One region of the Brevundimonas sp. UBA7838 genome, then DNA from elsewhere that is predicted to be linked to it. Evidence: riboswitches for the same ligand, from Rfam matches in the RefSeq annotation. Region 1 holds a riboswitch; the other holds the start of a gene.
What was found. A riboswitch is a leader RNA that binds a small molecule or an ion and turns the genes downstream of it on or off. The one in region 1 is predicted to bind S-adenosylmethionine.
Positions count from the first base shown of each region.

Region 2: another riboswitch for S-adenosylmethionine. It lies ahead of metK (methionine adenosyltransferase); the one in region 1 lies ahead of metX (homoserine O-succinyltransferase MetX).

Region 1 covers NZ_DLTK01000108.1:39,857-46,866, reverse strand. The annotation lists partial or broken gene B3T77_RS09990 (homoserine dehydrogenase) at 1-718, opposite strand, end outside; SAM riboswitch class I at 1,149-1,265, shown strand; gene metX (homoserine O-succinyltransferase MetX) at 1,341-2,393, shown strand; gene metB (cystathionine gamma-synthase) at 2,390-3,571, shown strand; tRNA gene B3T77_RS09975 (tRNA-Glu) at 3,624-3,698, shown strand; gene B3T77_RS09970 (hypothetical protein) at 3,916-4,182, shown strand; partial or broken gene galE (UDP-glucose 4-epimerase GalE) at 4,261-5,250, shown strand; gene B3T77_RS09960 (hypothetical protein) at 5,261-6,205, opposite strand; gene carA (glutamine-hydrolyzing carbamoyl-phosphate synthase small subunit) at 6,210-7,010, opposite strand, start outside.
Region 2 covers NZ_DLTK01000055.1:22,285-29,294, forward strand. The annotation lists gene B3T77_RS04085 (DEAD/DEAH box helicase) at 1-3,053, opposite strand, end outside; gene B3T77_RS04090 (hypothetical protein) at 3,053-3,838, opposite strand; gene B3T77_RS04095 (DUF3293 domain-containing protein) at 4,828-5,574, shown strand; SAM-I-IV-variant riboswitch at 5,616-5,719, shown strand; gene metK (methionine adenosyltransferase) at 5,770-6,921, shown strand; gene B3T77_RS04105 (hypothetical protein) at 6,918-7,010, shown strand, end outside.

The sequences.
Region 1 (7,010 bases):
TTTCGCCCAGGTCGATGGCGTCGTGCTGGACCAGCGCGCCGCCCAGCTTGCGCGCCACGTCCCACGACGCGCGGCGATAGCGCAGGGCCGGGGCCGTCTTGTCGTTGGGGTCGTGGTCGTAGAGGCCGTCCACATCCTTGACCAGCCGCACCTTCTTCAGCCCCAGCTCAGCGGCCAGGAAAACCGCCGTCAGGTCCGATCCGCCCCGTCCCAGCAGGGCCACCTTGCCGTCCGGCCGCACCGCGCCGAACCCGGGCACAACCACCACCTCGTGCCGGTCCAGCGCCTGTTTCAGATGGTCGGGTCGCAGACCGCAGGGGCGCGAATGCTCCGGCTCACCCTCCGCCACGATGCCCAGTTCGCGGACCGACAGGGCGCAGGCGTCCAGGCCGATCCGGTCGCAGGCGATGGCCACCAGGGCCGCCGACTTTTCCTCGCCCAGGGCCACATAGCCCGGCAGCAGGTCGTTGGAATGGGCCAGGCCCAGCGCCCGCGCCTCGCCCAGCAACCGGTCCGTCGCCCCGCCGAAGGCCGAGACCACCGCCACCACCTTTCGGCCAGCCCGCACATGGCCATAGACGGCCGAGGCGACCAGCGGCGCCTCCGCCGGGCTGCGCAGGATGGACGAGCCGAACTTCAGCACCACGACCTCTGGTGCAGGCTGACTGCTGGGGTCGAGGCTTTCGGATTTTTCTACGACGGCGAGTTGGGCGGACATCGGGTTCTCGGGAAAGGTCGGGATGGGGTGGGGTGAAAAGAAAAACCCCGCCTGGCGGACCGGGCGGGGTTCGGGTTCTGCGGTTGCCGGGGTTCGGCGCGCTAAACTCGTCCCGCCCGTTCGGGCATGGTGGTGGTGCCGGTGGTACCGCCGATAATCGTGCCGCCGAGGATCATGCCGAAACGCGTCGCGGCGAGGCCGGAGACGGTCGAAACTTCGGCGATGAGCGAGCGCTGTGGCACAGGGCAAGGTCCGGTTGAAATCTGAGCCTAGGGTGATCGAGCGACCCCCGCCCTGTCAAGTTGGATTGGATGATTTTTTCACGGCACGTCGGTTATCGTGTGTTTTCACCCCCATCGAGTCGGCCCAAGCCGTCAATGAGGTTGAATTTTTCGCTTGACCGGCGCCGCCTCGATCATCAACGTAAAGTCACTCATCAAGACCAGCCGAGGGATTAGGCCCTTTGACGCTGGGGCAACCATCGGGTCTCACAGCTCGAAACGGTGCCAACTCCTGCGGGGTCCTTCGGGGTCGCGAGAGATGAGTGGAGCATCGACGAGACGACGCTCCACGCTCTGTCACCGCATCGAGACTTGCTGAGCGAGAACGATGCGGAACGACGATGACACTGGCCGAAACCACCCTGCTCGAAGACCCCGACTGTCGCCGCGCGACAGCCCTTACCCCTGTCCGCGAACCGACGCGTGAGCGCGGCGGCGCCCGCGACGTCATCGTTCCCATTCCCGCCGACTTCCGCCTCGCCTCGGGCGAAAAGCTGAACCAGCCCAATATCGTCGGACGTCTGCATGGCCGGATCGGCGCCCCCGTCGTGGTGGTCGCCGGCGGCATCTCGGCCGGACGCTTCGTCCACCGAACAGAAACCAACGGCCTGGGCTGGTGGTCGGGCGCCGTGTCGGTGCGCGGGCCCATCGATCTGAGCCGGCTTCAGGTCTTGGCCGTCGATTTCGCCCCCGGCGCCGAGTTCCTGGACAAGCCCGTCACCATCACCACCCAGGATCAGGCCCGCCTGCTGGCCCTGGTGCTGAACCATCTGAAGATCGAGCGCGCCGCCGCCTTCGTCGGCTGCTCCTACGGCGGCATGGTCGGCCTGGCCTTCGCTGAACTTTTCCCCGACTGGGCCGAGCAGCTGATCATCGTTTCTGCCGCCCACCGCGCCCATCCCCAGGCGACCGCCTGGCGCGGCATCCAGCGCCGCATCCTGCAGTTCGCCGTCGCCGCCGGCCGTCCGGAAGAAGGCGTCGCCCTGGCCCGCGAACTGGCCATGACCACCTATCGCACGGCCGAGGAGTTCGACGACCGGTTCGACACCACGGCGCCCAGCGCGGTCGGCGGCGCCTATCCCGTCTGCGACTATCTAACGGCGCGGGGTCAGGCCTACCGGACCCACACCACCCCGGCGCGCTGGCTGTCGATGTCCGATTCCCTGGACCGCCACAGCGTGACGCCCGAGGCCATCACGACCCCCGTCACCCTGATCGGCTTCACCTCCGACCGGCTGGTGCCGATCGACGACATCCGCGAACTGGCCGCGCGGTTGCCGACCCTGTGGCGCTTCGTCGAGGCGCCTTCGCTCTATGGCCACGACGCCTTTCTGAAGGAGGACGCCTTCGTCGGCGACATCCTCCGCGCCGCCCTGAAGGATATCAAAGCATGACTTCCCGCCCCGCCAATCCGCACACCATCGCCGCCCGCACGGGCGTGGATACGGACACGGCCCACGGCGCGGTCATGCCGCCGCTCTTTCTGTCGTCCAACTATTCCTTCGCCGGCTTCGATCAGAAGCGGAAGTACGACTACAGCCGTTCGGGCAATCCGACCCGCGACGTGTTGGCCGAGACCCTGACCGAGCTGGAAGGCGGCGCAGGCTGCGTCGTCACCGCCACCGGCATGGCGGCGGTCGACCTGCCCCTGACCCTGCTGGAGCCGGGCGACCTGCTGATCGCGCCGCACGACTGCTACGGCGGCACCTGTCGCCTGCTGAACGCTCGCGCCCGAAAGGGGCATTTCGAACTGCTGCTGGTCGATCAGGGCGATCCCGTCGCTTTCGAGGCCGCCCTGGCGCTGAAACCCAAGCTGGTGCTGGTCGAAACTCCGTCCAACCCGCTGCTGCGTCTGGTCGATGTCGCCGACATCTGCACCCGCGCCCATGCGGCGGGCGCCAAGGTCGTCTGCGACAACACCTTCCTGTCGCCCGCGCTGCAGAACCCGATCAAGCTGGGCGCCGACTTCGTGGTCCACTCCACCACCAAGTTCATCAACGGCCATTCCGACGTGGTCGGCGGCGCCGTCATCTCGGCCGATGCCGAGGATCACCAGACCCTGGCCTGGTGGGCCAACTGCACCGGCGTGACCGGCTCGCCCTTCGACGCCTATCTGACCCTTCGCGGCGTGCGCACCCTGTTCGCGCGCATCGAGCGGCAGCAGGCCACGGCGGGCAATATCGCCGAAAAACTGGCCGCCCACCCGGCGGTTAAGGCCGTCCACTATCCGGGCCTGACGTCGCACCCCAACCACGCCCTGGTCGCGGCCCAGCAGGCCGGCCCCGGCGCCATGCTCAGCTTCGAACTGCAAGGCGGCACGGACGCCGTGCGCGATCTGGTCGAGACGCTGGAGATCTTCACCCTGGCGGAGTCGCTGGGTGGCGTCGAAAGCCTGATCGCCCACCCCGCCACCATGACCCACGCCGCCATGACGCCGGAACAGCGCGCCACGGCCGGCATCGGCGATGGTTTGGTGCGCCTGTCGGTGGGTCTGGAGCATGTCGAGGACCTGATCGCCGACCTGTTCCCGGCGCTGGACGCCCTCGTGCCCGCAACCGCCGCGGCCGCGTAACTTTTTGCTTGCAGGAGGGGCCGAACCGGGGCACATGCGCCGCCCCGGCCGCGGTCCCTTCGTCTATCGGTTAGGACGTCAGGTTTTCAACCTGAAAAGAGGGGTTCGACTCCCCTAGGGACTGCCACCGGCGGCGCTTTTTAAAGCGCCTTTTCCCGGCATCGTTGAGCGAACGCTCCGGCCCCGGATTAAGATTTTGGTAACCATTTTGTCCGGAAACAGGCAGTAAGTCTTTCGATTCACGGACTTTTTTCGGACGCAGTCAGGAACTATCCACAGGGACTGTGGTTAACCCCTCGTTAGCTCGGCGCAGAAGCGCCTCTCCCTCCTGCACCGAGATCCTCATGTTTATCGCCATCGCCCGCCCGGCGGTGGAGCCCAAAGGCCCCGACGCCGTCGCCGTCCCCGGCTCTCCCGCCATCGCCGAACTGTCGCCTCGCGCCCTGCATGCGCGCCTTCTCCAGAACGCCGCCCTGCGCCGCCTGCGCGGACTGGAGCGCCGCAGAGAGCAGCGTCTCGAAGACGCCGACTACTGGCTGCACGCCGCACCGATCGCCGTCCGGAAAGCCAGCGCCCTGCGCGAAGAACGCAGTTTCTCGCCGATCCCCTGACAGTCGCCGCACACCCCTGAATACATACGAGGGTGATTTGGGGTTGATTTATCGACCTTTGGTATCCGACAAGGGCGGATGGGCGAAGTTGGATCGGCGCTGACATCTGCGAAGGCGATCCTGGTCACGGGCGGCGCGGGCTATATCGGCGCCCATGTGTGCGAGGCCCTGGCGACCGCCGGCTATCGACCCGTCACCTACGACAACCTGTCGACCGGCCGGCGCAGGTTCGTGCGCTGGGGGCCGCTGGTCGAGGGCGATGTCTGGGACGCGGACAAGGTGCGCCACACCCTGATCGCCCATGACATCAGCGCCGTCATGCATTTCGCCGGCTCGTCCGTGGTCCCTGAATCGGTGCGCGCGCCGCTGGACTACTACCGCAACAATGTCGGTGGTCTGTTGGGGCTGCTGGGCGGGATGCGGGAAGCGGGCGTGAACCGGCTGGTCTTTTCCAGCACCTGCGCCGTCTATGGCGATCCCGGCGAAAATCCGATCACCGAGGCGACGCCGCTGGCCCCCGTCACCCCCTATGGCCGTTCCAAACTGGGCTGCGAACAGATCCTGTCGGACGCCAGCGCCGCGCATGGGCTGAACATCATCGCGCTGCGTTATTTCAACGCCAGCGGCGCCTCGACGTCAGGCCTGATCGGCGAAGATCGGCCGGTCGAGACCCATCTGATCCCGCGCGCCATGATGGCCCTACGCGGCCAGATCGACGATTTCGCCGTTCATGGGACCGACTATCCGACGCCCGACGGCACGGCGGTGCGCGACTATGTCCACGTGTGCGACCTGGCTCAGGGCCACCTTGCCGCCCTGACCCAGTTGCTCGGCGACAGACGCGGCTTCTTCGCCTGTAATCTGGGCGCCGGCCACGGCCATTCGGTGCGGCAGGTTCTTGAGGCAATCATGGCACACAGCGGCCTTCGACTGCCCGACGCAGCCGAAGCGCGCCGCGCGGGCGACCCGTCGCATCTTGTGTCGGACATCACCTTGGCCCGTCTGGCCCTGGCCTTTGCGCCAAGCCAGTCGGACCTGGCCTCCATCGTCGCCAGCGCCTGGGCCTGGCACAGCCGGCTCAGCGCAGTTCGGGCATTCGGCGGCGCAGCGAGGCTTTCAGCTTTTCGAACTTCTGCCCCGCCGACTTGGGCCTTACCCGCCGACGCAGCTCCAACCCTCCACCCCACAGCGCATGGACCGGCGCTTCAAGATGCGGATGGCGATCATGCTGATGGACGATGGGGCTGACGCTGGCGTCGGGATTGACGACCTTGCCCCCTTCGAACCTCAGCGTTTCGCCGGGCGTCAGGCCCAAGGTCGCCACGCGTTCATAGTTGGGGCGCACGCTCATCGCCGTCAGACCCTGATGGATCGCCATGTTGAAGGCCGCCTGATCGGCGCCGAACGCCCCGCCGATCTCGGATCGCGGCGTCGCCGCCAGCGATAGAATCAGTCGCGACAGGCGCGAGACCTCGGCGCGCGGCCCGACGATGGTGCCGACGCACAGACAGGCCTTGTCGGCCAGCTGCCGCGCCTGGGCGTCGCCGAACAGGGCGCGCAGATACTTCATATTGAAGGCATGATCGGCCAGCGGCGTCTCCGCCTCGACATAGGCCTCAAGCCCCTCGGGCGCCGGATCGAAGGGCGGCGCCTGGAAGATCACGTCGCGCACGTCGCAGGCCAGAGCGACGCCTGACCGATCACCCAGCAGACCGGCGAAGGCCACGAACCGCTGCATCACCGGATGCGGCGCCCATCCGCGCCAGACCGGCGCATCGACGGCGGTCACCCGATGTTGGGCCAGAAAGGCGCGCAAATCCGGTTCGGCGTCGACCACTAGGGCTGCCGGACCGTCAAACACAGCCCGCAACGACAGGACGAAAGGCGCGATGTCGGCCGCATCGTATCCGGTGGCGTAGCCGACGACGACATTGCCGTCCGGCAGGGGCGTAAACCGGCCAGCGACCTCAAACGCCTCGGCCAGCCAGTCCAGATAGTCCGACCGAACCGCCCCCTGTTTCATGGCGTCAGCGATCGCCCATCAGATCGGCGAACCGGTCGAACAGATACAGGCTGTCGGTCGGCCCGGGCGAGGCCTCGGGGTGATGCTGGACGCTGAAGATCGGCTTGTCCTTGACCGCGATGCCACAGTTGGTGCCGTCGAACAGGCTGACGTGGGTCTCGGTCACGGCGTCGGGCAGACTGTCGCGATCGACGGTGAAGCCGTGGTTCATCGACACGATCTCGACCTTGCCGGTGGTCAGATCCTTGACCGGATGGTTGGCGCCGTGGTGGCCCTGATCCATCTTCACCGTCTTGGCGCCGAGCGCTAGGGCCAGCATCTGGTGGCCCAGGCAGATGCCCATCAACGGTTTGCCGCTGGCCACCAGCTTCTGGATTTCAGGCACGGCGTATTCGCCCGTCGCGGCCGGATCGCCCGGACCGTTGGACAGGACCACGCCGTCGGGATTGCGGGCCAGAACCTCTTCCGCCGTCGTCGTGGCCGGGACCACGGTGATGCGCGCGCCGGTTGAGGCCAGAGCGCGCAGGATGTTGCGCTTCACGCCGTAGTCGATGACGACCACGTCCTTGCGGCCTTCGGTCTTGGGGTGACCTTCCGGCCAGTCCCACAGACCCTCGTTCCATTCGAACGCCTGCAGAGTCGAGGCGGGCTTGGCCAGGTCCAGACCGACCAGCCCGGTCCAGCCCTTGGCCTGAGCCACCAGGGCCTCCAGGTCGAAGTTTCCGTCCGGGTCGTGCGCGATGACGGCGTGAGGCGCGCCCTTGTCGCGGATGATCTTGGTCAGGGCGCGGGTGTCGACCCCGGC
Region 2 (7,010 bases), on a different contig from region 1:
CCGCACAGATAGCCGAGATCCGACGCCAGCCTCTGGGCGAATCGTCGGGCGCGTTTCGCCTTGGGATCGGGGCCGGTCGGCCGCCTCACGTCGCGCTCCGTCGCGGCAATAAAGACGGCGATCCTTGCCTCGATCATAAGAAGGGGCTCTCCGGCGAACCAAGCCGGAAGGACGATCCGCAGCCCGTCCAGACCAGCGCGTCGGCGCGCGATGTTATCGGGCTGGGTGGAGAAGGCCCGTCCAAAGACCCGGTCCAGGGCTTCGGGCCGGAGCACGGTGTCGAAGTCCGGCTGTGCGGGATCGAGTTGATCCAGCAGCCACAGCACCCAGGGTAGGGCGTCCGGCTGGTTGTGCGGGGCTCCCGGATAGGCTTGGGCCAAGGCGATGATTAGCCGGCGACTGACGCCGGTCTTGGCGGCGAGCGCCTCCTCCCAAGGCAGGGCGGGGGGCTCGGCCCGAGCCCGGATCGCGGCGACAAGGGTTGCGCGCCGTCCGGCGATCCAGGCGTCGGCCTGGGGGGCGTTGAGCGCGGCGCGCCGGTAGAAGCCCAAGGTGCGCCGCGCCAGGGCCTCGAACGCCTCGCCGTCGTCGCCCAGCACGTCTGAAAGGCGCCGGAGCAGATAGTCCGTTTCAGGCGTCGGGACGCCGGCGACTTCAATCTGATCGAATAGGGTCGCCAAGGGATCGCCAAGCGGCAGGCACTGATCGCCCTCCGCGAAAACGACTGGAAGGTCGATGTTCTCGTCGAGGGCTTTCGTCAAAGGGTCGAACCCGATGGGCTCGCCGGGAACGATGATCGCCACGCCGGTCGCGGCCTGCCCCGCACGTCCTGCACGGCCCAGGGCGTTCAGAATCTCATGGGGTGCGAGAGGCTTGCGGAAGGTCTCGCTGTCCTCGTCATCGTCGAGCCGGTCGGTCCCCGCGAGGATGACCACCTCGCAGGGCAGGTTGAGGCCTTGGGCCAAGGTCGAGGTGGCGGCGAGAATGTTCAAGCCGCTGTCGCGGTCGCGGAACAGGGATTCGACCAGCCTCCGCTCGTCGGGGAGCAGGTCGCCGTGATGCACGGCCGCCCGACGATCGCCCGCGTCGTAGACGCCCGCGACGTCGCCCAGCTCGGAAATAGCCGCGTCGCGCCAGGCGGTCTGGCTTTCGTCCCGGTTCGGCGGCAGGTCGGCCTGTCCGAGGTTCAGGCCGTTGGCGACGCTGACGCAGAAGGTGATGCTGTCGCAGAAGATAATGACCTTCTGGCCGCTTCGCGCGAAGCGTTCCGCGATGGCGGCCGCCACCTGAAGCCGGTTGGCGGTGATGCGACGCCGGCCGACCGGCCTCTGGCTGTGACTCAACGCAACCGGCTGAGGCGCGAAGGGACGGAAGGCCAGCTTGTCGACGGCGGCCGGGTTCCATCCGCTCGCCAGAGAGAACAGCCCCCAGGGAGTGGCCTCGGGCCTGCCGCGCGGGGTGTTGGCGGCAATGTGTGCGGCGATGAGATCGCGGCGAGCGTAGGTGACGCAGGCCCGTAGCTGGCGGGTCGGCTTCCATCGATCGTCAAAGGGATGAACGGGGCGGCCAATCAGGACGGCGAGCCATCGCGCCAGCTCGGGCGCGTTGCTGACCATGGCGGACAGAAGCAGCAGGTCGGAGCTTGACGATACTGACAGGAAGGTCAGCAGGCACAGCATGGCGTCGATCGCCCGACGGTCCACGCGCGACCGGACACCAACGTCCGGCTCGGGAGCCCCCATCAGGTGGAACTCGTCGAACACCATTAGCCCGACGTTGGCGAAGAGCTCGGGTGCGAAGGTCAGGAGGGCGAGACACTGTTCCGGGGTCAGGACGGCGAGGGCGGGCAGGACCCGAAGATCCTCGATAGAGTCGGCGTCCTCAACGCTCTCGGCCGTGACGATGGCGCCGATCCGTTCGTTTAGGTCTCGCTCAACCTGGCCGACGAGGGCGTGAGTAGGGGCTAGGTAGAGCACGGTCTTGCCGGCCGTGATCGCGGCGGCGATCTTCAGGGCCGCCAAAGTCGTTTTCCCCGAGCCAGTCGGGGAAGTCATGATGAGGGACTGTCCAGCCGCGAGGTAGCCGGTTGCCACCGCGCGCCTGTGATTCTCCCAGAGATAGGGCCATCGGGCGGCCTCGGTCCGGATCCAGGCCGCCCAAGCTCCGGGATCCGAGCCAAAAGGCGCCGGTGTCGTGACCAGCAGGCCTTGTCCCAGGATGTCGGCCGCGCGCAGAAGCAGGCTGGCCAAATGGTGCGGCCCACTGAAGACGGCTGCCGAGCGTCGAGCGGACGGCGCAGCGATATCTGCCACGAGGGCCGGTGCCAAACCTTCGGCGTCGACGGCCAGATCGCGGACCCGCGCAAAGCGCGCCCGAGCGTCGCTCAGACCGTTTTCCGCTCCCTCGCGGCCCAGGCCAAAGGCGGCGAGCTCGACGACGCCGGAGAGCAGTTCGCGAAACAGGAGATCGACAGCGAAGCCGGAAAGATCGGAACCGCGAAGCGCTTCGGCAGCCGGATCGATTTCGAGGATGTCGGCGAGCTTGCCCCGGGCGAGACGGCCCACGGCCAAGATCAGGGCGCGCCGGATCGGATCGGGCTCGCCGGCCGCGACGACGTCGCGGGCGGCTTCAAAGGCGTCTGACGAGCGTTCGGCGATCAGGAACAGGAGAGAAGCCGCGAGCTCGGGCCCGATCGCATCCTCGTCGAGCCGGGTCGTCACGTCAAAAGCGCCATCCTCGCCTTCTGCTCCCCGCGCCAGCCGTCCCGCCGTCGCAATAATCTGGCGCGCCGAGGCCGCCACAAAGGCGGTCGCGCGGCTGCGGGAGGGATCGAGGCCGAGAACGATGCGGGCCTCGTAGGCATCGGCCATCCGTCCCATGCGCAGGACGATGCCGTCGAGTGTGGCGCGATCTTCAGGGTCGGTGCCCATGGCGAGGCGGGCGGCGGCGATCTCGACATAGGCCGAGGTCAGCTCCTCGCGCAGATCGGCTGGCTGCAATCCTTCCAGGGGCGGCGCCCCGGCGATGAGACGGCTGGTGACCTCGTCATACATCAGTCCATGGCCTTCAGCTTGAGGATTACGGCGTTCGCGAGGGCGGCGAGATAGGGGCGTACGGCCTGGACGGGCATTACCTCCGCCATTCGGCTTTCAATCGCACCCCCGGCGACGTCGTCGAAACCGGCGAAAAGGTGGGCGTAGCTCGCGTCCTTCGCCTGCGCGGGGTCCGCAGTCAGGGCCACGCGAAAGGCGCGGGCGCCCTCCCAGGTCGTGGCCGCGATCACGGCTTCGCTATCGACGCCGGGCAGGGTCGCGAGGATGGCGGTGATTGCAGCTAGGATTTCCCGGTCCTTTCCCGCCGCCTGAATGGCCGTGATTTCTGGCCAGATGCTCTGAGTGACGAGGTTGCGGGGATTGGTCGAGGCCTTGTCCTCGCACAGGATGATCCGCGACAGGCCAGGTGCGGCGGGGTCGAGGTCGAGAATGACGCCGTCGAAGCCCTTGTCGGCGGTGCGGACGTGGGGTGGCGCTGAATGGGTGTTAGGCAGGGCCAGATACGCAGCGATCCAAGAGACGTGCTGGAAGAGGAGGCCGTCACGGTGCACGATGCGGACATTCAGCTTGGCCTGCGCCGACTTCCGCGTTGCGTCGTCCGCCGACTGCAGGTCGACCACCAGATCGCCGGTCTCGATCGTAAGAGCCCTTATGGCGTCTTGAACCACACTGCCGGGAAGGGCGGCGGCGCCGGGCTCGAGAGCCTGAATGATCCGCGCCGCATGGTCGCGTTTCTGGACGTAGAGCCAGGCAACGGCGTTCGCCAATTGATCCGCGTCCGCCACCGACCATTCCGTCAACATTGAGACGGGGGCATTTAGTGGGGACGCGAAGCTAAGGGGCATCAAGGTCTGTCTTCGGACATTTAGGTGGCACCGCGCGCTGTGAGGTCTAGGGATCCACAGGAGCGAGGGGCGGTCGAGGACATCGCCTTAGGTTCCCACTTGATCTAACACTGATTGCTTCAGGTTCAAGCGATGGTTGCGATCCTACGGGGCTGGGATAGGTATCGCTCAGCGTGTCCTCGCCGCGCTTCAGCCGCTGTTCGGAGGATCGATAAGATCGGCCCGATCGCCCATCTGACGCAAAAAAGAGGGCCTGAGTCTGGCCATGGCGTTCCATGAGTTTGGCACCAAGCGTTGAAGTATGGCTCGCTGAGCTTACCAGACGGGTGTGTTAGCCTAGCTTGGGCGTTTGCCCTTGCTGATCCCCCGACAAATTGAAAGCCCGTCGGTTGAAATGTCTGGCTCAGACGTGGTCACGCCGACTTGGCGCGGCTGAACGGGCGCTTGCATCCGATCTCAGTGGCCGAGTCCTGATCGACTACGACCCGACGGGCGTCAGGTGCCTTACCACCGGCCGAATGGTTGAGGCTGTTGAGCGCCTCAATATGCTATTGGCGTAGTGCGCAACGACGTTGCGCAGGCCCGCAAAGAGTAGGAAGTGATCAGCGCGACATGTCCAGTTCGCGGACGCCACCCGATGTCCGCTTATGGCGCAGAGCGGACTGCGGTCTGGCTTTGTGCAGTTGTCCGCTACCACCCAGGGCCGACGTTCCGAAGGTCCGCTCGGTAAACGGCCCCGGCTTAGCCGTGACCAAGTACGGCGATACCCCGGCTGTTACCCTAGCCTGCCAGTCCGCCCAGGAGATCAGTCAACTTGGACTAAATCGTCAGATTGCCAATCTGAGGCCTGGTTCGATCAGGTACGGCAGCAAGTGCATGACGACATAAACGCCTTACCCCTATTTGGGGATCAGTGGCATGAGACGGACATGCGCCGTAGCCACCTAGAACAACGGATCACCGGTCTCATCGATACGGGGCTCGTATGTCCCGAGCCGAAGGCTTGGCACCGCCTCTGGCTGAACATCACAGCCCTCGCTGAGGGTCCGGTGCCGCTGCCGCTCATACTGGCTGCTTGGCACACCACCAGTGACGTCGAGAAGACGAAGCGCTTGGTCGAGCAGCTCTCGATTGCTGACCGTCAGGGGCTAGGCGACGCAATAGGTGAAGCGATCGCCGCGATACCCCAGAACGAGTGGCGGAGGAGGCGCGCCTCAGGTGCTGTAGAGGTCGACCATCGAACCATCCGTTACGCCGATACGAAGCTGGAACAGGCACTGATCGATGCCTTCCGCGAGACGGACTTCGTTATCTTCGGTCAGCCTGAACTGGTCATCACCGTCGGCACGCATTCCGCTGCCTTCGATGCGCTGATGCGGTGGTATGGCGTCGATCAGGCGGCCTACGTCACGGCTTACAACCCCTATAGTCAGGCCCGTTCTGACGGCGAGAACAACCAAGCCCAAGACGCGCTTAAGGCGACGCTTAACACAAACTGTCTAACCTGGTTGGAGGGAGAGGGCAGGGGCCGGGTTGGGGACTGGCCCCCGGAACCTAGCCTTGCCGTCCTCGGGATCCCCAAGGCCCAAGCCTGCGATCTAGGGTGTGCATTCGAGCAGAACGCCATCGTCTGGTGCGCTAGGGGGCAACCAGCCGAGTTGCTCCTTCTGCGCTGACGATGGACGCTTGAACACCTCAGGTCTTTCTGCCACCCTCACAAGTACATCAAGAGAGCGGCCGCTGTGGCCGTCGCCAACCTGCCTTCCCGGGCAAGGTGGCTCCCAAAAGGGGATGTGGCCGATGGCAAATAAACGGGTGCAATCGCGGCGCATTTCAGCACGGGTTCTCGGCTCGCTCGGGATGGAAACGCCATGACCAAGCTCACGTTCGGCCGGCTGCAGCCACTCACCGGTCTCCTCTCGTCGGAAGCTGTGGCCCCGGGCCACCCCGACAAGATCTGCGACCAAGTCTCTGACGCGCTGCTTGATGCAGCGCTCCGCCAGGACCGGCGCGCCCGTGTCGCGATCGAAACGGCCATCAAGGACAATGAAGTCTGGGTGTTCGGCGAGCTCAGCGGTGCCGTCGACCTGGACGTCGTGGGTACCGTTCAAGAAACCCTCAAATCAATCGGACACACGGACGGTCGTTGGGGCGTCGATGTCGACAAGCTGCAGATCCGGACCGCCCTTAGCCAACAGGCACAGGAGATTGCGGCCGGTCTGGAGTCTGACGAACGTCTTGGAGCCGGAGACCAAGGGATCATGTTCGGCTACGCGACGGCTGAAACACCGGAACGGTTGCCGCTCTCCTTTGCACTCGCACGCCGCCTGATCGCTGCTCATACCCAAGCTCGCCAAATCCACGGTGTGCTCGGCCCAGATGCGAAGGCGCAGGTGAGCGTCGAGATCGCCAGTGATGGCCGCGCCTCTGTCCGTACTATCGTTCTGTCCAGCCAGCACGCCTCTGAGCTCGCCTTGATCGACCTGCGCGAGCTGTTGCTTCAAACGGTGATCAAGGCGGTGTTTCCGAACCTGGAAAGCGACGTTCGCCTTCTCATCAATCCCGCCGGCGCGTTCACCCAAGGTGGACCTGTCGCCGATGCAGGCGTGACAGGGCGCAAGATCATCGTCGACACATACGGGGGCATCGGGCGCCATGGCGGCGGAGCCTTCTCTGGCAAGGATGCCACCAAGGTCGACCGTTCCGCCGCCTACGGGGCCCGACAGCTTGCGTGCACAGTCGTCGAAGGCGGTCTGTCTGGAACGGCTGAAGTGCGCCTCGCTTACGCGATCGGCGTGGCTGAGCCTGTGGCCATCCACATCGATGTCGAACATCCCGAAGCCGCAGTTCGAAGCGGTTGGCATGCCGACCGCGTTGCTGACCTGTTCACGCCTCGGTCCCTCATCGATCGGCTTAACCTCGACGCTCCTGTGTATGAGGCTTGCGCGCGCGAGGGACACTTCGGGGCGGGGCGGCCTTGGGATCGGTCGCTCAAAGTCCAGCAGATGGTGGCCGCCGCATGAGCCAGGAGCGTGTCTACGTAGAGGAGGCGCTAGCCATCGCTATCGAACGGGGGGAGGCCAAGCATGCCAGTCGTGCGCAGATCACAGGC